One region of the Arthrobacter sp. R1-13 genome, then DNA from elsewhere that is predicted to be linked to it. Evidence: predicted binding sites of a transcription regulator. Region 1 holds the regulator's gene; the other holds the start of a gene.

Region 1 (9,520 bases):
GCCCTGGTGTACGAGCCGGAGACATCCGCGGCGTTGGGCTTCGGATTCCGTGTGGGGTTCCTGGGTCTGCTGCACCTGGAAATCACACGCGAGCGCCTCGAACGCGAATACAACCTGGACCTGATTTCCACGGCCCCCAACGTTGAATACGAGGTTACCCTCGAGGACAAGAGGGTGGTCCACGTCACCAACCCCAGCGAGTATCCCACCGGGAAGATCGCCGAGGTCCGCGAGCCGATGGTCTCCGCCACTATCCTCGCGCCGAACGAGTTCGTCGGCGCCATCATGGAGCTGTGCCAGAGCCGGCGCGGCATCATGGGAGGCATGGACTACCTCTCCGAGGACCGGGTGGAAATCCGGTACCGTCTGCCCCTGGCCGAAATCGTCTTCGATTTCTTCGACATCCTCAAATCCAAGACCCGGGGCTACGGGTCCCTGGACTGGAAGGCCGACGGTGAGCAGGTTGCCGATCTGGTCAAGGTGGACATCATGCTCCAAGGCGAACAGGTGGATGCATTCTCCGCCATCACCCACCGCGACAAGGCTTACGCCTACGGGGTGATGATGACCGGCAAGCTGCGGGAACTGATTCCACGCCAGCAGTTCGAGGTCCCCATCCAGGCGGCTATCGGGTCCAGGATCATCGCCCGGGAAAGCATCAGGGCCATCCGCAAGGACGTGCTGGCCAAGTGCTACGGCGGTGACATCACGCGTAAGCGCAAACTTCTGGAAAAGCAGAAGGAAGGCAAGAAGCGCATGAAGATGGTGGGCCGCGTTGAGGTTCCGCAGGAAGCCTTTATCGCCGCGCTCACCACCGACGAGTCCAAGGACAAGGCAAAGAAGTAGTGATGATCGTGGCCGGAACCATCGGAGGCCGCACAAGTGCCTAGCGTGCTCCCTCTCGGCGACCCCGCGCCGTCGGACGGTCTTCTGCCGCCTCAGGCAACTGAGGGGGCGGGGGAACGGGCCTTCGGGCTCTACGTCCATATTCCCTTTTGCGCTGTCCGGTGCGGTTATTGCGATTTCAACACCTATACGGCCACGGAACTCGGCGGGGGAGCGTCCCAGGACGCTTATGCAGCGACAGCTGTTTCGGAAGTGGCCTTTGCAGCGGAGGCCATAAGACGCTCCGGGCTGCCTGCGCGCCGCCTGGGCACGGTTTTCTTCGGCGGCGGGACTCCCACGCTTTTGCCCGCCGATGATCTTGCACGGATCCTTAAGGCGGCGATCTCGGAATGGGGCCTGGAACCAGGCGCCGAGGTCACCACCGAAGCCAACCCTGATTCGGTGACTCCCGAGTCACTGCAACTCCTGGCGGACGCGGGATTCACGCGTGTGTCGTTCGGCATGCAGTCGGCCGTGCCTCACGTGCTCAAAGTCCTGGACCGCACCCACACCCCCAGCAGGGTTCCCGAGGCCGTCCAATGGGCGCGCGACGCCGGTCTGGCAGTCAGCGTGGATCTCATCTATGGCACCCCGGGCGAGTCCGTGGGTGATTGGCGGGTGTCCCTCGAAACGGCGTTATCGTACAAGCCGGACCACATCAGCGCCTATGCGCTGATCGTTGAGGAGGGCACTAAGCTCGCGGCCCAGATCCGCCGCGGGGAAGTACCGGGAATTGACGACGACGATCATGCCGCCAAGTACGAACTTGCCGAAGAACTGATCTCCGCAGCCGGCCTGCACTGGTACGAGGTAAGCAACTGGTCCCGCACCGCGGAGCAGGCCTGCCGCCATAATCTGGCTTACTGGCGTGGTGATGACTGGTGGGGGATCGGACCCGGCGCCCACTCACATGTCGGCGGAGTGCGTTGGTGGAACGTCAAGCACCCCACGGCCTATGCCGCCCGGCTCTCATCAGGCGCGTCGCCGGCGGCCGGACGCGAAACCCTTGACGCCGGCACCAGGAGCGTAGAACGAATCATGCTTGAGGCCAGGCTGTCCTCAGGCCTGGACATCGCAGCGTTGGATGCTTCCGGTCGTCACGCTGTTGCCGGTCTCATTGCCGACAAACTGGTGGACGCCGCAGCCGCATTTCAGGGGCGGCTCGTCCTGACACTCAAGGGCAGGTTGCTTGCGGACGCCGTGGTTCGACGGGTCCTGCCGGACTAACTGCGGCTGGCGCTACTTGATCCACCGCAGATTGAACGGGTAGCGGTGCGGTTGGCCCCGGTTGACGTGAATTCCGGCGGCTACGGCAAAGCACGTCAAGGCGATCCAGATCCCGGTGGCGAGCACGGCGAAGATGTTGCCGACCACCGGAAGCATCACCAGTATGTTCGCTATGACTGCGGCAATGGTGGGAGGGAGCGTGAAGTTCAGGGCTTCCTTGGATTCCTGGGCCGTAAAGGGGCCCCGCTCTTTGAAGATCAGGTAGATCAGCAGTGCGGGAACGCACCCGAGGATGCCGCCGAAGTGAGCCAGTGTTGCCCATTGACGGTCCTCGCTGGCGGTCAAGGGCAACGCGTTGGCTGGAACACCATGGTACTGGGACTGGCCTTGGCCGGCATGGTCGTCCCTGTGTTCACGTGCGTCTTCTGCCACGGTTACGTCCTTTGGATTGCAGTGGTGCGTTGGTGCCTGGAATAGCAGGGGAGGCTTGCAGGAAGCCACCGCCGTTCCAAGAATACTGGTTTCCGGCCGGCTTCGCGGGGTAGCCCCACGAAGCCGGTTGCTATGGAGCCGTCAGGAAATCGATGACCTCTTCCACACGGCCCAAAAGGGATGCTTCAAGATCGGCATAGGTACGTACTGCTCCGAGGAGTTTCTGCCACCCGAGGCCGATGTCTTCCTTGGTTGAGTGGGGCCAGCCGAAGGCGGCCAGAATACCTGTCTTCCAGTCCATTCCCCGGGGGATAGCAGGCCACTGCTCGATCCCGAGGACGCCGGGTCGGATTGCCTGCCAGACGTCAACGTAGGGATGTCCGACAATAAGCACGTTGCCTGCCGCCCCGGGGGACGACATTACCGATTGTGCGATCCGGGACTCCTTGGAACCGTCAACCAGGTGGTCCACCAGCACCCCGAGACGCCGGTTGGGCCCGGGCTGGAACGCCGCCACTGCCCCTGCCAGGTCATCAATGCCGTGGAGGGGTTCCACGACGATTCCTTCGATCCTGAGGTCGTCACCCCAAACCTTCTCCACGAGTTCGGCGTCGTGCTTTCCTTCGACCCAGATGCGGCTTGCTTTCGCGACCTGTGCACGATGGCCCTCCACGCGCACCGAGCCGGATGCTGTCCGTTGAGGACCGGCGGAAGCAGCGCTTTTGCGGGGCGCCGGCGGAAGGAGGCGGATGGGTTGACCGTCCAGCAGGAAACCGAAGCCCAGCCGGAAGGACCGTGACTTTCCCCGCCGGTCCTCAAGGGCCACAAGGTGCATGCCACCGGACTTTTCGACCCTTGTCACGGCGCCTACCCACCCTGACTGGACGTCCTCAAGGACCATTCCCCGTTCCACCGGAACGCCAGGGAGTTCACGTTTGGCGGGGGCAGTGATGTCCTGCGGGCCCCAGTCCTGGTAAGTCATCGCCACTCTGCTTTTCAGTCGGAATCCGCTCGTGGCTTCTGGAATCTGCACGCGCCGGTTCACTGCCGGAGTTTCGCCGGGAGCGGTACCAATGCTAACAACGCGTTGAGTCATATTAGACTGGTTAGCACTGAGGCATGTCGAGTGCTAACTGCCGCACAGGAGATCGGAGGTGGACAGTGAGTGAACCACGCAAACTTGAAGTGCTGCGTGCCATCGTGGAGGACTATGTCCATTCACGTGAACCGGTGGGCTCAAAAGCTCTCGTGGAACGGCACCATCTGGGTGTGTCCAGCGCGACCATCCGTAACGACATGGCTGCATTGGAAGATGAAGGCCTCATTACCGCACCCCACACGAGCGCCGGCCGTATACCCACCGACAAGGGCTACCGGCTGTTTGTGGACCAGATTTCTGCCGTCAAGCCTCTCTCACAGGCAGAACGGCGGGCCATCCAGTCTCTCCTTGAGGGATCCGACGACCTCGACGACGTCCTGGAGCGTACCGTCCGTCTGCTGTCACAGCTGACCAACCAGGTCGCCGTCGTGCAGTATCCGCATCTGAGCCGGGCACTGGTGCGCCACATCGAATTTGTCCTGTTGGCGCCGCGGCAGGTCCTGATCGTACTGATTGCTGATACCGGGAAAGTAGACCAAAGGGTTATCGATGCGGGGCAAGATCTGGGCGATGAAGCCTTGGCTGCCCTGCGGACCCGTTTCCTCATGGGCCTGTCCGGTACGCCCCTGAGTCAGCTGCCCCACGTTCTCCCCAGCGTGGTTGCCTCCTGCGAACCGTCCCGCCGCAACGTTGCGCAGGCTCTGGCTCGGGGACTGGAAGGACTCGCCCACAGCAGCCGCGAAGAACGTATGGTCATGGCCGGCACAGCCAACCTTGCCAGATCCAACGTCGATTTTCCCCTGAGTATCGGCCCCGTTCTGGAGGCGCTCGAGGAACAGGTGGTGATGTTGCGGCTGCTGAGCGAGATGGCCCAGGATCCCCGTGGCGTTACCGTGAGCATCGGCCGCGAAAACCCGTACGACGGCCTGGCCGAGGCCTCCGTTGTGGCCACTGGCTACGGGCCGGACTCCAGTTCCAAGATCGGCGTTCTCGGCCCGACACGCATGGATTACCCCACCAGCATGGCTGCTGTCAGGGCAGTCGCCCGGTATCTTTCCAGGATCCTCGGCCCTGGCGGCTGATCGTCCCACGAGATTTCTGCGCCCGCATCCAGGGCGCCGCGTTCCTAGACAGCGCGTTCGTATCACAGGCAGTACAACCAGGAAGAGACACAAACTTTGAGCAGCCATTACGACGTCCTTGGAGTCTCGCCGGAGGCTACCGGCGAGGAAATCAAGAAGGCCTACCGCAAGCTTGCCCGCACCCTGCACCCGGACGTGAATCCTGGTCCTGATGCCTCCGACAAGTTCAAGGCAGTGACTCACGCGTATGAAGTGCTGTCGGACCCGCAAAAACGGCGGGTGTATGACACCACAGGTAACGAGAACGGTACGGACAACGGCTTCGGCGGCGGCTACGCGGGCCAGGGCTTCGCTTTCCAGGACATTTTCGACACCTTCTTCGGCGCCGGCGGTTCAGCAGGACCTGCCTCCCGCGTGCGCCGGGGGCAGGACGCGCTCATCAGCGTGCGCATCGACCTGCGGGATGCAGTATTCGGTGTGAACAAAAAGCTCGAAGTCGACACCGCTGTAACCTGCCCGAGCTGCGAGGGCTCGTGCTGCCGGCCCGGCACTCACCCGGTCCGCTGCGACATCTGCGGCGGAAGCGGACAAGTGCAGCGTGCCGTGCGCTCCATTTTGGGACAGGTCATGACCGCTGCTCCCTGTGGCTCCTGCGAAGGCTTCGGGACGATCATCAAGGACCCCTGCAACGAGTGCAACGGCCAGGGCCGGATCCGTAGCCGCCGTTCCATGACCGTCAAGGTTCCGGCGGGCGTGGCCACGGGTACAAGGATCCAGTTGTCCGGCCAAGGAGAAGCAGGTCCAGCCGGCGGCCCCTCTGGCGATCTGTACGTGGAGATCAGGGTCAACGCAGACTCCACCTACCTGCGCGAAGGCGACGACCTTCATGCCACCCTCAATATCCCCATGACTGCTGCTGCCCTTGGCACCGAAATCACCCTTGAGACCTTCGACGGTGAGCAGGAGATCGACGTCAAGGCCGGGACTCAGTCCGGCGAGATCATTACGCTCCGCGGCCTGGGAGTCACCCACCTTCGAGGATACGGCCGCGGGGACCTCAAGGTGCACCTGCAGGTTGAAACACCGACGCGCCTGGATCCTGCACAGGAAGAGTTGCTCAGGAAGCTGGCCAAGCTGCGGGGGGAACAGTTCACCGAGGGCAAACTGGCCGCCAGCGGCGGGGTTTTCGCGAAACTGCGGGACCGGCTCGGTAACCTGTAGCGGTGAGCAACCCGGTCTTTTTTACCCCCGCAGGAACCCTCGACGGACAACAACCGGGTTCACACTTTATTCTCGAGGGACCTGAAGCCCGTCACGCTGTCACAGTCAAACGGCTGGCGGTGGGGGAGCCTGTGGATATTGCGGATGGTTCCGGAAAACGCATGACCGGAATAGTCACCGCCGCCGCTCCAGCCGAGCTGACCGTGGAATGCAGGACCCTGGAGGTTGAGGACCCGCCCGGTATCCGGCTGATCCTTGTGCAGGCACTGGCAAAGGGGGACCGCGATGAGCTTGCAGCGGAAACCGCCACCGAGCTGGGAATTGATGCTGTTATTCCCTGGCAGGCCGAACGCTCGATTGTCCGCTGGAAAGGCGAGCGTGCGGCTAAGGCCCATGCCAAATGGGAATCAGTGGTTACGGCGGCAGCCAAGCAGGCACGACGGGCGTGGATCCCCGAAGTACGCGACGCCGTTGACACTGCCGGTCTGCAGCGGACTGTCGCGGCGGCTGATCTCGCCATCATCCTCCATGAGGATGCTGTGCGGCCCCTGCGGCAAGTCCTGGAAACGTGGCGCAATTCCAACTCCGGCCGGGAAGCCGGAGATGGTGGCGTTGATGGTGACGGGGCCAGGGAAGTGCTGCTGATTGTCGGCCCGGAAGGCGGAATCAGCCCGCGGGAAGTGACAAAGCTGTGCGATGCCGGGGCAGTAACCGCCTTGCTTGGCCATCATGTGTTGCGTTCCTCCACGGCGGGCCCGGCCGCTACCGTCCTGGCCAGCGATGTGCTGGGCCGCTGGTAAGCAACAGCCTTTGAATGGCAGCGGCTTAGTGGAGGCACTGCCTTAGCGGACGATAAAGCCGCGGCTGTCCACACTGACTTCGGAATCGCCTTGCGCGGACAGGATCTGGGACACCCGAAGTTCGTATTTGCCCGGGCCCAGGTTCACTGACAAAGCAAAGATCCCCGATTGGGAAGGATCGGCGGAGGCGGTGACTTCCCCGCTGAGATATGACGTTTTGTCGCTGTTTCCCTCCACCCGGAGGATGCGCCAGCGCAGCTTGTTGCCGGGACTGGTGCTTCGCCCGTTGATCTTCACAACGCCCTCCGGAAGTTCAGTTCCTTCCTGGGGATCGATGATCCAGACAGGGGCTACCATTCCTGTGCTCCGGGACATGGGAGCACCCAGCCTGACGTGGTCAAAGCCCAGATAGCCGGTATGGCCGTCCACGAGCACCACAACCTGAAGCTGCTGATTGCTGTCAATGAGTCCGGCGCTGGCTCCTGCTGCCGTCGCCGTGTATACAAGCTGCTGGATTGCGCGATCGGCCGTGTCGGCATCAAGGTTGCTGTTGAACGCATCAGCGGAAACGTCCACGGTTATGACGTTTTTCCCCGAAATGGAAGTGGCCAGCTCCTTCGGATTTTGCCACGGCGTGAAAAAGTCAGGGTCCAGGGGTTCTTCCGACATCATGGCCCGGAGGGCACTCGTCACAGGGTTTTCCTGGGAGGGGACATCCCGGAACTCGCGGTAAAGAAAGAAGTCGTCATTGCTTCGGCCCACCCAGTAGACGGGAGCCTTGTTGGATGCATTTGTTGTCTCGAGGGGGGCGCTTGTGGTGGGCAGCTCGCCCGTCGCCGGAGCCGACGTCGACACGGCCGCGTTACCGCCGTCGGTGGGGCCCGGCTGGGGATCGGCAATACAACCGGACAGGGCCAAGGCGGCCCCAAGCACAAGCGGCAGGAGGGCAGCGCGAACATGCCCCTTCCCTGTCGGGTGCTTCTCCATTGGTCGGCTCTTTCCCATAGTTCTTTCTTGCGGCGGCGGGTGCGTGAAGTGTGCGCCGTTTACCGCCATTTCCAGCATTACACACGGGCGTCCGCTGCCTCTCAGGATTACCGTCCGGGCCGGCAACTGCAACGGGAACGATATGAGGACGATACGAAGTTGATACCTAATTGCGGGAACACGTCACGGAACTGTAGCCGCGGTCACTTCAGGGCTGCGTGAGGGACGCGTCTCTGGCGTAAGATAAGAAGACTCGGCTGAGCCGGGAGTTGCCGACCCAACGAATCCAAACTGGAGGGGACCAGAGGCCCGCGGGCCATCATTATGACTGAAGCAGCGAACGGAAGGTCCCGGACCAGCGCCGGCGAACGGACCCCCAGCGAATTTCCCCACACCCTTCCGGGCATCCGGACAGAGGTCATTGTTTTTGAGAACTCAGAACAGATGGTTCAGTCACTCGGCAGCCATGACGAAGCCCTGCGTTTCATCGAGGACCAGTTTCCCGGCGTCGACTTCCACGTCCGCGGTAATGAGTTGTCTTTCAGCGGACCCGCAGATGACGTTCCGCGGATCCTCCGTCTCCTGAACGAAGTCAACGGCCTGGTGGCCAGGGGAACGGTGATCACGCCGGCAGTCCTCCAGCAGCTCGTTACCCTGCTCCGGAGCCAGTCGCTGCAGAACCCTGTTGAGGTGCTGACCCACAACATCCTCTCAAGCAGGGGGAGGACCATCAGGCCGAAGACCCTGAACCAGAAAAACTACGTGGATGCCATAGACGCCAACACCGTGATTTTCGGGATCGGACCGGCGGGTACGGGCAAGACGTATCTGGCCATGGCCAAGGCGGTCCAGGCGCTTCAGCAGAAAGAAGTCACCCGGATCATTCTGACCAGACCTGCCGTGGAGGCAGGGGAGCGGCTGGGATTCCTTCCCGGGACCCTCAGCGACAAGATCGATCCGTACCTGCGCCCCCTCTACGACGCCCTGCACGACATGATCGACCCCGAGTCCATCCCCCGGCTCATGGCTGCGGGCACCATCGAAGTTGCGCCCCTGGCGTACATGCGCGGGCGCACACTCAATGACGCCTTCATCATTCTTGACGAGGCACAGAACACCACCCCTGAGCAGATGAAGATGTTCCTCACCCGCCTCGGCTTCGGCTCCAAAATGGTGGTGACTGGAGACGTCACCCAGGTGGACCTTCCGTTCGGCACCCGTTCAGGGCTGCGGATCGTCGAAGAGATCCTGCACGGCATCGATGACGTCAACTTCTCGGTGCTGGACGCCTCCGACGTCGTACGGCACCGGCTTGTCGGTGACATCGTCAACGCTTACAGCATTTGGGACGAAGTCCAGCGGAACCGGGTCAAGCACACGGTGCCTCGCGAGAAGCGGGCGGAGCATTCATGAGCATAGAAATTAACAATGAGTCCGGAGTGAAAGTGGACGAGGAGCAGCTCGTGGCCCTTTCACGCTACATATTTGAGCGTCTCTTCATTCATCCCCAAGCGGAGCTGTCGGTTCTGCTTGTGGACGAAGAAGCCATGGAAAAGCTGCACATCGAGCTCATGGACGAACCCGGCGCCACTGACGTCCTGTCGGTGCCCATGGATGAGCTGACCCCAGGAACGCCGGATAAGCCCACGCCCCAGGGTATGCTCGGAGATATCGCCATCTGTCCGCAGGTGGCTGAAGTCCAGGCGCGCAATGCAGGGCATTCGACGCAGGACGAGATGTTGCTCCTCGCCACTCACGGGATCCTCCACCTGTTGGGGTATGACCAC
Region 2 (13,292 bases), 770 kb from region 1:
CGGTCAACGTAGTGGAGTGCTGAGGCCCGCAAACGCAAAGTCCACAGGGCCAAAGGCTGCATTAGGCGGGCTCCAGGGTGCCTTGTCCGCGTTGACGTACCAGCCATTGGCAGGCCGTGCCGGATCCGAGCTGCGGTTGGTCCTTGGGTCAGGGCCGGCCGATACACTTGAGGCTGCACGCCTGGGACTAGCCGCCTTACTGAACGCAACGATTGGACACCGCAGACTTGCGAGAATTTACTGCCCGTTTTGCCTCCGCCGAGGAGATCGCCAACTGGGACAACCATGTGACTGCAAATCCCAATGGTGGAAATCTGCTGCAGTCCGAGGCGTTCGCTGAAGTCAAACAGCACTTCGGCTGGAAGCCATTGCACCTCGTATATGAGACCGCTGACTACACCAGCTATAACTTGGCCCTGGAAAAGTCCATTCCGCTGCTGGGCAAGATCTGGTACCTCATCAAGGGCCCGGATGTTGCTGACGTCGAGGACATACCCGGGATCGCCGCAGCAAACGCTGATCTGATCAAGAGGGCGAAGCTGGGCGTCTTTGCCGTGAAGATCGAGCCCGACATTGTCCTGTCGGATCCTGCGCGCCAAGTCATCGAAGGTGCAGGCCTGAGCAAGACGCATAACCTGCAGCCTAACGATTCCACCGCCTTGCTGGATATCTCCCCTGAGCCGAACCAGTTGTTGCGGAACCTCCATTCCCGGGGCCGGAACGCTGTGCGCCGTGCTATCCGGGAGGGAGTTGAAGTGCAGAATGTGGAACCCAGCGAAGAAAACTTCAAAGCCATGTATTCGCTCATGACCACAACTGTCGAGGCTAAATCCCAGGTGCGGGTCCGTGAGTACGAGTACTACCGGCAATTCTGGACGAATTTCATCAACAGGGGTCAAGGCAGGCTGCTCTTCGTTTACGAGAACGGAGTTCCGTCCGTGGGTGCGTTTGTGGTCAACTACGGACGCAAAGGAACGTACAAGGACGGTGGGTCGCTGCAGAAGCGCAGTCAGTATGGCGACTCCCACCTGGTGCAATGGACGGCCATCAACCAGCTGAAGAACCTCGGGTGCACTGAATACGATTTCTGTGGGACTCCGCCCAGCGACCAGCTCAAGGACACGTCCAACCCGTTCCACGGCCTGGGGCTGTTCAAGACCAGCTTCAGCAAGACGGTGACGGACTTCGTGGGCTGTTATGACCAGATCCTGAACCCCTTGAAATACAGGGCGTGGATGGTGGCCGGAGAACGAGTGGCACGCCAGCTCTACACCCGTCGGACAGGACAACAGTTCTATTAAGTCAGCGTCAACGCCAGGGAGGGAGGCCGAATGACAAAGGAAACAGACGGCCGGCGTAAGCCGCACACGGACGGGCTGCCCAAGACTGAGCCGCTCTCGCCGTCGCAACTGCAGCAGAATGTCGCTGCCAAACGCATGCTGCGCCGGCTCGTGCAGGGGGAGAATCCGCCCACGGCGCCCCTGAGTATCGTTGACCGGCTGGCGGGAAGCCCTTATGCCAACCCGATGATCCAGGTTGGCGGAGTGGATACGTCAGCCCGTAAGACGATCGACTTCGCCCTTCACCTGGCTGAATCGATGTTCCGGTACGGTGCGGGTGCCCTCGAGGTGGAAACCAGCATCATTGCCGTAACGGCCGCCTTGGGACTGAAGAACATCGAGGTGGACATCACCAATCAGTCGGTGGCGATTAATTATGCGCCTAAGGACCAGACCCCCATTTCCCTGCTGCGCGTTGTCAGGTCCTGGACCAACAACTACGCAGGGCTCGCCCAGGTGCACCAGCTGGTGACGGACGTCGTGGCAGGCGGTGTGGGGCGGGATGAAGCTGTCCGTCGTCTCGATGAAATCATCCACAGCTCCAAGCCGTATCCGCGCTGGATGGTGACAGTCGCCTTCGGGGTGTTCTCGGCTGTTTTTGTGGGGATTCTTGGTGGCGGAGTGGGCGCCTCCGGAATTGCTTTTCTTTCCAACCTGCTCATCAGCCTGCTGGCCCGCCAGCTCAGCAAGCGGCGGGTACCGGACTTCTTCATCACGGCCTCCTGCGCTTTTGTCGTGACGTTCATAGCACTGCTGCTGTATCAGTCCGGCGTCCCGATCGAGCCAGCTATCGTCGTGGTCGGAGGTATTTTGCTGCTGCTTCCCACGGGCCGACTCGTCTCATCGGTCCAAGACGCCATTAACGGATTCCCGGTGACTGCCGCGGGTCGATTCCTCTCCACGGTCCTCACGTTCGGGGCCCTGGTCGCTGGGATTGCCGTTGCGCTGGTAGTGGGTACCGTCACCGGCATGGAAGAAATCGAAGTAACAGAAACATTCCCGCCGGCGTACGACTGGTGGGCCCTGATCATTCTCACGGCTGTTGCCGTACTGGCCATCGGTATCACGGAACAAACCGCGTGGAAGCTCCTGTTGCCTACTGCCGGAGTCGGCGTCGTCGGCTATCTGGTGCTGTGGGGGGCAACTGCCCTCGGCGTCGGCGACAGGTTTTCTCCGGCTCTGGCAGCGGTGGTCATAGGCCTTCTGGGACGCGTTGTGGCGCTCAAAATGGGGGCTCCCCAACTTGTAGTCGCTGTCCCGGCTGCCCTGATCCTGCTTCCTGGCTTGACCATATTCCGCTCCATGTACGTGCTGACCATCGAGGAATCGCAGATCCTCATTGGTGCCGGGGGAATGCTGAACGCCGGCGCTATTGTCCTCGGAGTCGCCGCGGGAATCGTCTTGGGCGACACCCTGGCCAGACCGCTCACGCGGAATCTGGCGAGCAATGAGCGCAGGAGGGCGAGACGCCGCTAGGTGTCGCGTTGTTCACGACGCGTCAGCTCCAGATCTCATCCATTCAGATCTTTCCGATCGGGAGCTGTTTCTCGGCCTGGAAGTCATCTTCCACTCTTCCCTTGGCCCAGTAGCCGGACAGGGAAACCTGGGAACGCTCAAGGCCACGCTGGACGAAGAACACGTCACGCAGGGCCTTCATGTAGCCCCGTTCCCCATGCGCGAAAACCTGCACCCGCCCGTCCAGCCACTCGCCGTTCCGTACAGCATCGATCAGGAGCTCGCTGGAACCCGCCGCGGTTCCGCGACGCAGGAGCCAGTTGAGCTCCATCCCTACGGGCGCCGCCACTGCCTGGATGTCCGCCTCGCTGTCTACTTCCAGATAGGCCTTACCGAGCGCCTCTGGCGGCAAAGATTCGATGGCAGCGGCAATGGCAGGGAAGGCCGCCTCGTCGCCGGCGAAAAGGTACCAATCGACTGCTCCATCCGGGTTGTAACCGCCGCCCGGGCCGGTGAAGATGATGGTGTCACCGGGCGCCGCTGCTGCTGCCCAGGGTCCTGCCAGGCCCTCGTCTCCGTGGATCACGAAATCAATGGCCAGTTCCCGGGCCCCTTCATCAACCCAGCGGACGGTATAGGTCCTGGTGTGCGGCCACTGCTCGCGTGGCATGGTTTCCCGGATGGTCCACAGATCCAGCGGCTCCGGATAGGCCACCCCGGGTTGCGGGAAGGCGATCTTCACATAACGGTCCACGAACGCATTGTTGGTGTACGTGGAGAATCCTTCACCACCGGCGATGATCCGAACCATGTGCGGTGACAGCTCTTCCCGCCGGAGAACTGTAAGTGCGGTCTGAGGGCGCGAGTTGCGCGTCGCGGAGGTGGCAGCGGGAAGTGACGTCATGGAGGTAAGCCTAGGCTAAGTTAATGGCGTGCCGCACATGGTTACTTATGAACCCGTTGTGGCATGCTGCAGGGACTAAACTGCACCTCTACTGCCGCTAGCTACACGTTCCGGGGCTCCCCGGGCAATCTGTGGGGACATGGGAGCACCCACTCAGCCGCCCGTTATTTCCGGATGGCCGGGCAGCAGCTCAATGCACCAACGCAGACATGCCCGTAAGGCTGGGGGGCTCCACACAGAGCTGACTCAGAGGACCGGAAGTTCCCAGTCAACCGGCTCGGCGCCCTGCTCTTGCAGCAGGGCGTTGGTCCGGCTGAACGGGCGGGAACCAAAGAACCCCCGGGACGCTGACAGCGGGCTCGGATGAGCGCTGGCCACTACCGGTGTGTTCCCCAGGAGGGAACGGACGGTGTCAGCGTCCTTGCCCCAAAGGATGGCCACGAGGGGAGGGGTGCTGCCGTCCGCACGCCTGCGCGTGGCCACAGCGGCGATGGCCGCCGTCGTAATCTTTTCCCAGCCTTTGCCCCGGTGGGACCCCGCAGCACCGGCCCGGACGGTCATTACCCTGTTGAGCAAAAGGACTCCCTGATCCGCCCAACCGCTGAGGTCTCCGTGAACCCGCGGGGGGAGGCCAAGATCAGCTTGGAGTTCAGTGAATATGTTGGTCAGGCTCCGGGGAATGGGCCTGGTAGCCCTATCCACCGAAAAGGATAATCCGACGGCGTGACCGGGGGTCGGATAGGGGTCTTGCCCCACCACCAGGACCTTTACCGCCATGAGGGGTTGCCGGAACGCGCGCAAAACGTTCGACGGCGATGGCAGAATAGTGTGCCCGGCCTCCACTTCGGAGGCGAGGAAGCTCAAGACGCTGCGCAATTCGCTCTCCACCGGGGCGAGTGCCTCTGCCCAGTCTTCAGCTACCAGGCCGGAGAGCGGGAGGCTCGCAAGCTCGGCAAATCCCATAGAGTCCGAAGCCGCCGGCTCGAGGTCGAACAAAGCATCTGAGTCAAACACAGTTCCTATTGTCCCTGTACCCAAGGTTGGACAGGTAGCAGGGTACCCAAGGTTGGACAGGTAGCAGGCGAATGCCCGGCATATGCGGGCCACTTCCGAGTTGAAGAAGAAGCGAGTCGTTGCAGCCCAAATGACAAGAGTGTTATTCCTCCGTAATATGGGAGCGGGACTCTCCGCCGGAACCAGCCAGGCGCAGTCCGCTACCCACTTGCAGAATCAGTTGCATTCATCAGGACCAGCAAAGGACCGTGCCGTGGCCGAACCCGTACAGGATTATCTGCTTCAGCAGGTACAGCCCGCAGGAGAGCCTAGCGGCGAGTCATCCCTGAGCGATCGGGAGCAGCAGATGCTCGCACTGGAGCGGCAGTGGTGGAAGTACGCAGGTGCCAAGGAACAGGCCATCCGGGAGCTGTTTGACCTCTCGGCTACGCACTACTACCAGATCCTGAATGCACTGATTGATACTGAAGCTGCTTTGGCGCATGACCCGATGCTCGTGAAGAGACTGCGTAGACTACGTACGTCACGCCAGCGGGCACGTACTGCACGCCGCCTGGGTTCGGACGCCTAAAGTGAGCCAGCGCTGAGCAATCAGCGACTACCAGCAAGGACACCGTTCAATCATGACCAAGTACGCACGGGATGAATTTGACAGAATTCCGGAGGCATCGTCGCGCCAAGGTGTCCACCGGGTGGCTGCTGGTCCTTCCAAGCGTAAATTGGGTCCCGTGCTGGCTGTTGGCGTAGCCGCATTGGCCGTTGGACTGGCGGCCTTCTTCTTTTTCCCAAAACTTGGTCTCTCCACTGCGGATCCCTTGGCCATGTTCGGACGATCCAGCTCCGCCTCCGGATCCGCCCCCACGACTGAGGCCGGCGCCACCCCCTCGACAACGCCTGAGCCGTCCCAGAGCCCGGCTCCGCTGGCTACCACCGCGGAATCCAACCCTCCATCGCCAAGTCCGCAGCCGACCACTCCGCTGGTTGACAAGAGCCAGCCTGTCGCCGTCTACAACGGGACCACGACGCCGGGATTGGCCGGACGAGTGGCAGAGCAGATCCAAAAAGACGGCTGGACGACGGACCCGATCGGAAACTGGGGCGGGTTGCCGCAGCAGACCTCCGTCATTTACTACAAGGGCGAGGGCCAAAAGGGAGCAGCTGCGGCTTTGGGGACATTGCTCAGCATCCCCACTCTGGTCGATTCGGCAGAGTTCCAGCAGCCCCTTGTGGTGGTTCTCGGACCCGGCTACGAGTAGGTGTCAGTTAGGCCTGAATAACTATTGGGCACCATTCGGCCAGCCGCCGGACAGCGGGCCCGGGGTTCGTTACAGTGATTAACGACGCCTTGAAGTATGGGCAGCACAGCGACGGCAATAACGCGACCGCAGCACAGTGACGTGGGCCGGAAGCAGCAATGAAAGTGTGGACAACATGGCTCTGGGAACCGTCAAATGGTTCAACGCCGAAAAGGGCTACGGCTTTATCACCGTGGACGGATCCGGGGATGACGTCTTTGTCCACTGGTCCGCGATAGAGGGCGACGGCTACCGCGCGCTCGAAGAGGGCCAGCGTGTTGAGCTGGAAGTGGGCGAAGGAGAGAAGGGCCCGCAGGCAGAAAACGTCCGGCCTGCCTGATGGGGGCCGAACGAGCCGCCGCCAGGGCGGTCATGACGGCGTGTGCCTGCCTTGTCCTTGCCCTTACTGCATGCGCCGGTCAGGCCGGAAACGCGCGTCTGGCGCAGGCCGAGGCAAGCGGTGACGGAACCCTGCGGATTGGCCTGATCCTGGATAACGTGGGGGACCGGTCGTTCCTCAATGATTCCCAGCGGACGGCCGCCCGGCTTGCGGTGCAGGAGATCAATGCTGCCGGCGGCCATAAAGGGAAGCCTGTTGAGCTGCTGCCGGAGATGGTCAACGAGGATGCCTCCGGACAGGCCAGGGAACTGGTCGCTGCCAAGGCTGACGTCGTGATCGGCCCAACGGATTCCAGCCATGCAGGTGAAGCCATCGATGTGCTCGCCCGTGCCAACGTCACCCTGATCTCGCCGGCCAATACGGCAATGGCACTGAGCAAATATAAGAGCGGCGGCTACTACTTCCGCACCGCGGCTGCTGACGTCGCCCAGGCTTCGGTGCTGGCCAAACTCGCCAAGGACGGTGGTGCCCGCAGCGTGGCGGTGATTCATGAAGCAGGCAGCTATGGGGCCGACGTCTCGGGCGCACTGAAGTCGGCGGCCAGCCAGGCCGATCTGGATATTGCCGTGGATGCTGAATTCACGCCAGGGGATGCGCGGGGGGCCGCGGCGAAGGCCAAGGATTCGGCGCCCGACGCCGTCATACTGGTTGCGCGCCAGGATGCCGTCGGAGCAATTGCTGAACTGAACAATGCAGGCCTGGGAGGGAAGAAGCTGATTCTGAGCGACGGGGCCGTGGACCAGTATGGCTCAAGGCTTGGTTCCAAGGCCCTCGATGGCTCCCGTGGAGTGCTCCCGGGTACTTTCCCGTCCGCCCACTTCCAAGGCGAGCTGGTGGCGGTCAACGCGCAGCTCAAAGACATGACCTTCGCTGCGGAAACCTACGATGCCGTAAATCTGGCCGCCATCGCGGCGGCCGCAGCGCAGGACGACGCCGGCGCCTCCATCGCCTCACACCTGCTTGCCGTCTCGGGAGGACGGGCGGCGAGCGAAGCCGATCGGGCAGCGGACGCGCTGGCCTGCAAGACATATCAGGAGTGTGCAGACGGAATCCGGTCGGGGAAGACGGTGGATTACGACGGCGAATCGGGTGCCATAGCTTTTGACTCCAGCGGGGACATCACGAGTGCCAACTACATGGTGTTCACCTACGGAGCGGATAATACGGCCAAAATGTCCGGTACCGAGTCCGCAGCCAAGGACGCAGGATGATCGCTGGCAGTGAAGCCTGCCCCGGTATTGAACCGCTCTGATGGCTTCTGCTTGCACTCTCCCCGGTGGAGTGCTAATTATTGAGTTAGCACTCCTATGTATCGACTGCTAATGCGGTGTCCGGTTCAGGCCGGTCGCCGGGTACGGAAGCCGGACACAGGAGCGAAAGAAATACCTGACTGGGGTGAGATTCCAACCATTGGTGTACAGAGGCCAAGGGGGAAGGATCGTCCGTCGCGGGCACCGCAGCTGGGTTCATTCTTAACGACTGTCCCGAAAGGACTACTGCCGTTATGGCCAAGATCATTGCATTTGATGAAGAGGCACGCCGCGGCCTCGAGCGGGGCCTGAACACCCTCGCCGACGCCGTCAAGGTCACCCTCGGCCCGCGTGGACGCAACGTCGTCCTCGAAAAGAAGTGGGGCGCCCCCACGATCACCAACGATGGTGTTTCCATCGCCAAGGAGATCGAGCTGGACGATCCCTACGAGAAGATCGGCGCCGAGCTGGTCAAGGAAGTTGCCAAGAAGACGGACGACGTCGCTGGCGACGGCACCACCACGGCAACTGTGCTGGCACAGGCCCTGGTTAAGGAAGGCCTGCGCAACGTAGCAGCCGGGGCGGACCCGCTGTCCCTCAAGCGCGGCATCGAGAAGGCAGTCGAAGCGGTAACCCGCGAGCTGCTGGACAATGCCAAGGAAATTGAAACCAAGGAAGAGATCGCAGCCACGGCTTCCATCTCGGCCGGTGACGACGAAATCGGTGCGCTGATTGCCGAAGCCCTCGACAAGGTGGGCAAAGAAGGCGTCATCACCGTCGAAGAGTCCAACACCTTCGGCCTCGAGCTTGAGCTCACCGAGGGTATGCGGTTCGACAAGGGCTACATCTCCGCGTACTTCGTCACCGACGCAGAACGCCAGGAGACCGTCCTGGAGGACCCGTACATCCTGGTGGTCAACTCCAAGATCTCCAACGTCAAGGAACTGGTTGCTGTCCTGGAAAAGGTCATGCAGTCCAACAAGCCGTTGCTGATCATTGCCGAGGACGTCGAGGGTGAAGCCCTGGCGACACTCATCGTCAACAAGATCCGCGGCACCTTCAAGTCCGTAGCCGTCAAGGCCCCTGGCTTCGGCGACCGCCGTAAGGCCCAGCTGGCTGACATCGCCATCCTCACCGGCGGTCAGGTCATCTCCGAGGAAGTCGGCCTCAAGCTTGAGAACGCCGGCCTGGAACTCCTTGGCCGTGCCCGCAAGGTTGTTGTCACCAAGGATGAGACCACCATCGTTGAAGGTGCAGGCGACGCAGACCAGATTGCTGGCCGCGTTTCCCAGATCCGTGCCGAAATCGAGAACTCCGATTCGGACTACGACCGCGAGAAGCTGCAGGAGCGCCTGGCCAAGCTGGCTGGTGGCGTTGCAGTCATCAAGGCCGGTGCCGCAACCGAGGTTGAACTCAAGGAACGCAAGCACCGCATTGAGGACGCTGTCCGCAACGCCAAGGCTGCCGTTGAAGAAGGCATCGTCGCCGGTGGTGGCGTTGCTCTGATTCAGGCCGGCCTGAAGGCATTCGCCAACCTGCAGCTCGAGGGCGACGAGGCCACAGGCGCCAACATTGTCCGTGTAGCCATTGACGCTCCGCTGAAGCAGATCGCCTTCAACGCCGGCCTCGAACCGGGTGTTGTTGTGGACAAGGTCCGCGGCCTGCCTGCCGGCCACGGCCTGAACGCTGCAACCGGCGAGTACGTCGACCTGCTGGCTGCCGGCATCAACGACCCCGTCAAGGTAACCCGCTCTGCCCTGCAGAACGCGGCTTCCATCGCCGGACTGTTCCTCACCACCGAGGCCGTTGTGGCCGACAAGCCGGAGAAGAACGCTCCGGCCATGGGTGGCGGCGACGAGATGGGCGGCATGGGCGGTTTCTAACCCCCTGCTTTAGCCTGAAGATCAAAAGTACGGCCCCCTCTTTGGAGGGGGCCGTACTTTTATGTGTCCATGGCCTGCCGAGGTGCGAAGCTGCTACTTTTCCTTCGCCCGCTTGAGGATGTTGGAGAAAGCCTTGATCTTGGCAGGGCTGTCGATGAGCCACGATCCATAAGCGTTAAGTTCGGTGTTGAAGTAGGTGAGTGCTATTGCCCCATGCGCCGAGAGCTCAGAGTAAGTGCGGTCCAGCCAGAGCGGATCCGCCATCGCGGCGTCGTCCGTGTAGCCGGTTTCCGCAAGGCCCCAGGCCGCCTTTTTTGATTTGGCGAAGGCGGCGAGGGTCGGAAGGCCGAAGTCGAACGGATAAGTGATTACCACGCCGTCCTTGACTACGCCGTATTCGTTGTAGGGGTCAAAGCCCATGATGTCCACGAGCCCGTCCCCGGGATAAAGGGCGTCGAGGGAGTACTGCGCTTCACCATAGAGCTGATTCCAGCCTGTGAGGATAGTACTGAACGCCACGTTGTCGGAGTGGGCATGGACTATCGGCGCCAACTGACGTTGCATGGCGACCCAGTCTCTGACTTCCCCATCGCCTTCAGGCTCATGGTGGAAGGCAATCCAAACGGGCGCCTTCAGGGCGGCAAGCTTCAGGATAAGGTCTATCGTCCAGTCGTCGCCCTTGCCTGCGGCCATTTCTGCCCAGCTGTACGGCAGTTCGAAGCTGATCCAGGGGATACGTCCGACGGCGACGTCTTCACTCGCGGTCCGGACGGCGGAGTCCACCTTGTCTCCATCCCAGTAGGTGCGGCGGATCTGCAGAGTTCCGCCGATCTTCTGCTCGAATTCGGCCGGATCCGTATTTGCTCCGTAGGACGCGCCCACGAGCACTTTGTTCGGAATTCCCATTTCGGGTGGGTGCGAGTAGGCCGGCATCGGTTCTACAACGGGGGTGGGGGAGGCCGGGGGAACGGGTGTTGCTGCGCCGGGATCCCGGCCGAAAGGGAAGTCGCACGCTACCAGCTGGATGAGAAGCAGCAGCGCGAGGGCCACTCGGATCAGCTTCCGGGCAAGGATGCTGCCCGTTGGTCCAAGCGCTTTTTCATTGACACAACGCTGAGGCGAGAGGAGGGTGCGGCGTGCGCGATCGCCGTCGAGCCGGACGGCCCTGACCGCGGCGATCACTTTCACCCAGCACCCTCCCCACGCTTGCTCAAGCTCGTGAGTCTGATTCTAGCGCTGACGTGTTATTCCTCTGCGCGCCTGAGGATGTCAGCAAACTGCTGAGTCTTGGCCGGGTCATTGATGAGCCAGGAACCATAGGCGTTGACTTCGGTGTTGAAGTACGTCATGGCGATTGCTCCGTTGGCGGAAAGCTCGGAGTAGGTCCGGTCCATCCAGGTCGGGTCTACCCTGGAAGCCTCATCAGTCAATGCTGTTTCAGCTAGGCCCCAGGCCGCCTTTTTCGATTTCGCGAAGGCCGAGAGAGCTGGAAGATTGAACTTGAACGGATTCGTGATGGTCTTTCCGTCCTTGACTACCCCGTATTCGTTGTACGGGTCAAAGCCCATGATGTCTACCAATCCGTCGCCGGGGTAGAGGGCGTCCAGGGAGTACTGCGAATCACCGTACAACTGGTGCCAGCCGGTAAGAATGGTGCTGAACGCAATGTTGTTGGAGTTGGCGTGAACGATTGGTGCCAGCCTTCGCTGCATGGCAACCCATTGGGTGACGTCCCCGTCCCCTTCAGGCTCGTGGTGGAAGGCGACCCAGACAGGCGCGTTGAGGGCGGCCAGCTTCTGCGTGAGATCCTTGGCCCAAGCGTCGCCTTTACCGGCAGCCATCTCTGACCAGGTGTACGGCAGCTTGAAGCTGAGCCATGGGAGACGACCCTTGGCTACGTCACCGGTGGCCATGCGGACGGCTGAGTCAACGTTGTCCCCACGCCAGAAAGTCCGTCGGATTTGGAGGGTTCCGCCGATCCTCTGCTCAAAATCGGCAGGATCTGTATTTCCGCCATAGGCGGCTCCGACCAGTACCTTGCTGGGAATCCCCATCTCCGGTGTTTGGGTACCTGTGAGGGTCGCTGTACCGGGTGCAGCCGCCGTCGGCGCCGGCGCCGGAGCGGCCGTCGTTGGTGCCGGTGCCGGAGTGCTTGTGGTGGGTGCGGGTGCCGGGGCGCTGGTGCTTGGTGCCGGAGTGCTTGTGGTGGGTGCGGATGCCGAGGTCGTCGGCGCGGGGGACGTCGTCGTGGGTGCGGGTGCCGAGGTGGTGGGCGCCGGGGACGTCGTCGTCGGGGCGGGTGCTGCCGAGGTAGTAGCCAAGCCGGTCGAGGCGTCCTTCAGAGAGACGTCGTCGACGAGGAGTTTACTTGTTGTGGCGAAGTAGGTGCCCACAACATTCAGGTCCAGGTGGCCGCCACTGGAGCTAGTGGTCATTGAAAGCTTCACTTCGTGCCATTGGGTGTCACTCAGCTTGAAAGGTGTTGAATGAGATTTGACTCCGGATGCAGATACTTCGCGGATACGGAGCTGGCCTGAGACACCAGGCGTCTGAGTCTTTACCCATGCGCTTACGGAATAAGTCTTTCCGCTGGTGGTCGTGGGGATAGTAGCGACTTTGTCGTTCAGGACGACGTCACCTCTGGTGGACGTCGCCAACGATGCTGCCTGACCGGTACGGCCGCCGGAAACAGCAGTGATGCTCTGGGCTGCCGTATTGGTCTTCCAGGCCGTCGTGCCGTTTTCGAAGCCTCCATTGACTACGTATTCCGATGTGGCTGCCGTTGCCGCGAGGCCAACAGGGATAGCGGTGGCGAGGACAGACACCGCGCCTCCGAGGGCAAGGGCCTTGGCTGCCAGGGGGGACAACCTGCGGCGTTCAGCTGCCGGGGGCGTGTTTGATTGGACGAGGACATGCCGTCCTCGTTGGGGGGTCGTATTCAAGTTTGAACTACTTCCTTGGCTGGGGGACCGGCTGTCGACACGGGCATCAATGGATGCCATTGCGTTGCGGCCGTCGATGTCGGTAGCCGAGACTACCAGCGGGTATCCCCTATGTCACACTTTGGTAACGGCATTAGGGTGCTCGGCCTGTCTTTCAGATGACATTGAAACGATGTGTATGTGCGCGCGCTAACAATGCCATTTTGAGGTCTGCGTCACTTAAAAACCGGGCCTTTTGCCCCTAGAACCCGGGGGACCTGCTATTTCATCATTGGCTGTTACAAAACCTGGCCGGGCAGCTACGAGGAGGCCGAGAAAAAAATCAGGTCATAATTGCCGTCGTCTTCGTAGTGTTCGGGCCAGAGGTGCTCTGACGGCAGTGCCAGGGTCGCCACCAAACATGGGGCAAGCTGCTCACTGTCGGACTGTTCTGGCAGGATGTTCAGGTGACGATAATTGCAGCGGCCGACGGTTCGGCTTTAGGAAATCCTGGTCCGGCCGGATGGGCCTGGTTCGTAGATGAGGACTGCTGGCGAGCCGGAGGATGGCCGCAAGGCACCAACAATCAAGGCGAGCTCATGGCCGTGCTGGATTTGTTCCATGCAACCGCCCATTTGCCGGACGAGGACTTGCGGATCCTGTGCGACAGCCAGTACGTCATCAACTCGGTTACAAAGTGGATGCCGGGATGGAAGCGCAAGGGCTGGCGCAAGGCGGACGGCAAACCTGTGCTCAACGTCGAGCTTCTAAAAGAGATTGATAAGGCCTTGACCGGACGCAATTACACTTTTGAGTGGGTACGGGGGCAT

What was found. Region 1 encodes HrcA, which represses chaperone genes, less so after heat shock. Its sites were predicted from a motif close to TTNGCACTCGNNNNNNNCGAGTGCNAA; they were not measured.
Region 2: groL (chaperonin GroEL) is a predicted target of HrcA. The motif match lies at 7,705-7,731, and genes of this name have one in related genera.

What each region holds. Positions count from the first base shown of each region.
Region 1 is NZ_CP096420.1:1,611,957-1,621,476, forward strand. Features, by position in the region: gene lepA (translation elongation factor 4) at 1-846, shown strand, start outside; gene hemW (radical SAM family heme chaperone HemW) at 883-2,112, shown strand; gene M1D88_RS07345 (DUF4870 domain-containing protein) at 2,125-2,544, opposite strand; gene M1D88_RS07350 (DUF3097 domain-containing protein) at 2,675-3,526, opposite strand; gene hrcA (heat-inducible transcriptional repressor HrcA) at 3,706-4,725, shown strand; gene dnaJ (molecular chaperone DnaJ) at 4,822-5,946, shown strand; gene M1D88_RS07365 (16S rRNA (uracil(1498)-N(3))-methyltransferase) at 5,949-6,746, shown strand; gene M1D88_RS07370 (GerMN domain-containing protein) at 6,789-7,733, opposite strand; gene M1D88_RS07375 (PhoH family protein) at 8,058-9,146, shown strand; gene ybeY (rRNA maturation RNase YbeY) at 9,143-9,520, shown strand, end outside.
Region 2 is NZ_CP096420.1:841,089-854,380, forward strand. Features, by position in the region: gene M1D88_RS04090 (L-serine ammonia-lyase) at 1-23, shown strand, start outside; gene M1D88_RS04095 (lipid II:glycine glycyltransferase FemX) at 213-1,301, shown strand; gene M1D88_RS04100 (threonine/serine ThrE exporter family protein) at 1,332-2,816, shown strand; gene M1D88_RS04105 (siderophore-interacting protein) at 2,860-3,699, opposite strand; gene M1D88_RS04110 (uracil-DNA glycosylase) at 3,946-4,713, opposite strand; gene M1D88_RS04115 (DUF3263 domain-containing protein) at 5,060-5,284, shown strand; gene M1D88_RS04120 (LytR C-terminal domain-containing protein) at 5,337-5,969, shown strand; gene M1D88_RS04125 (cold-shock protein) at 6,145-6,348, shown strand; gene M1D88_RS04130 (ABC transporter substrate-binding protein) at 6,348-7,619, shown strand; gene groL (chaperonin GroEL) at 7,913-9,541, shown strand; gene M1D88_RS04140 (hypothetical protein) at 9,635-10,729, opposite strand; gene M1D88_RS04145 (carbohydrate binding domain-containing protein) at 10,786-12,483, opposite strand; gene M1D88_RS04150 (RNase H family protein) at 12,930-13,292, shown strand, end outside.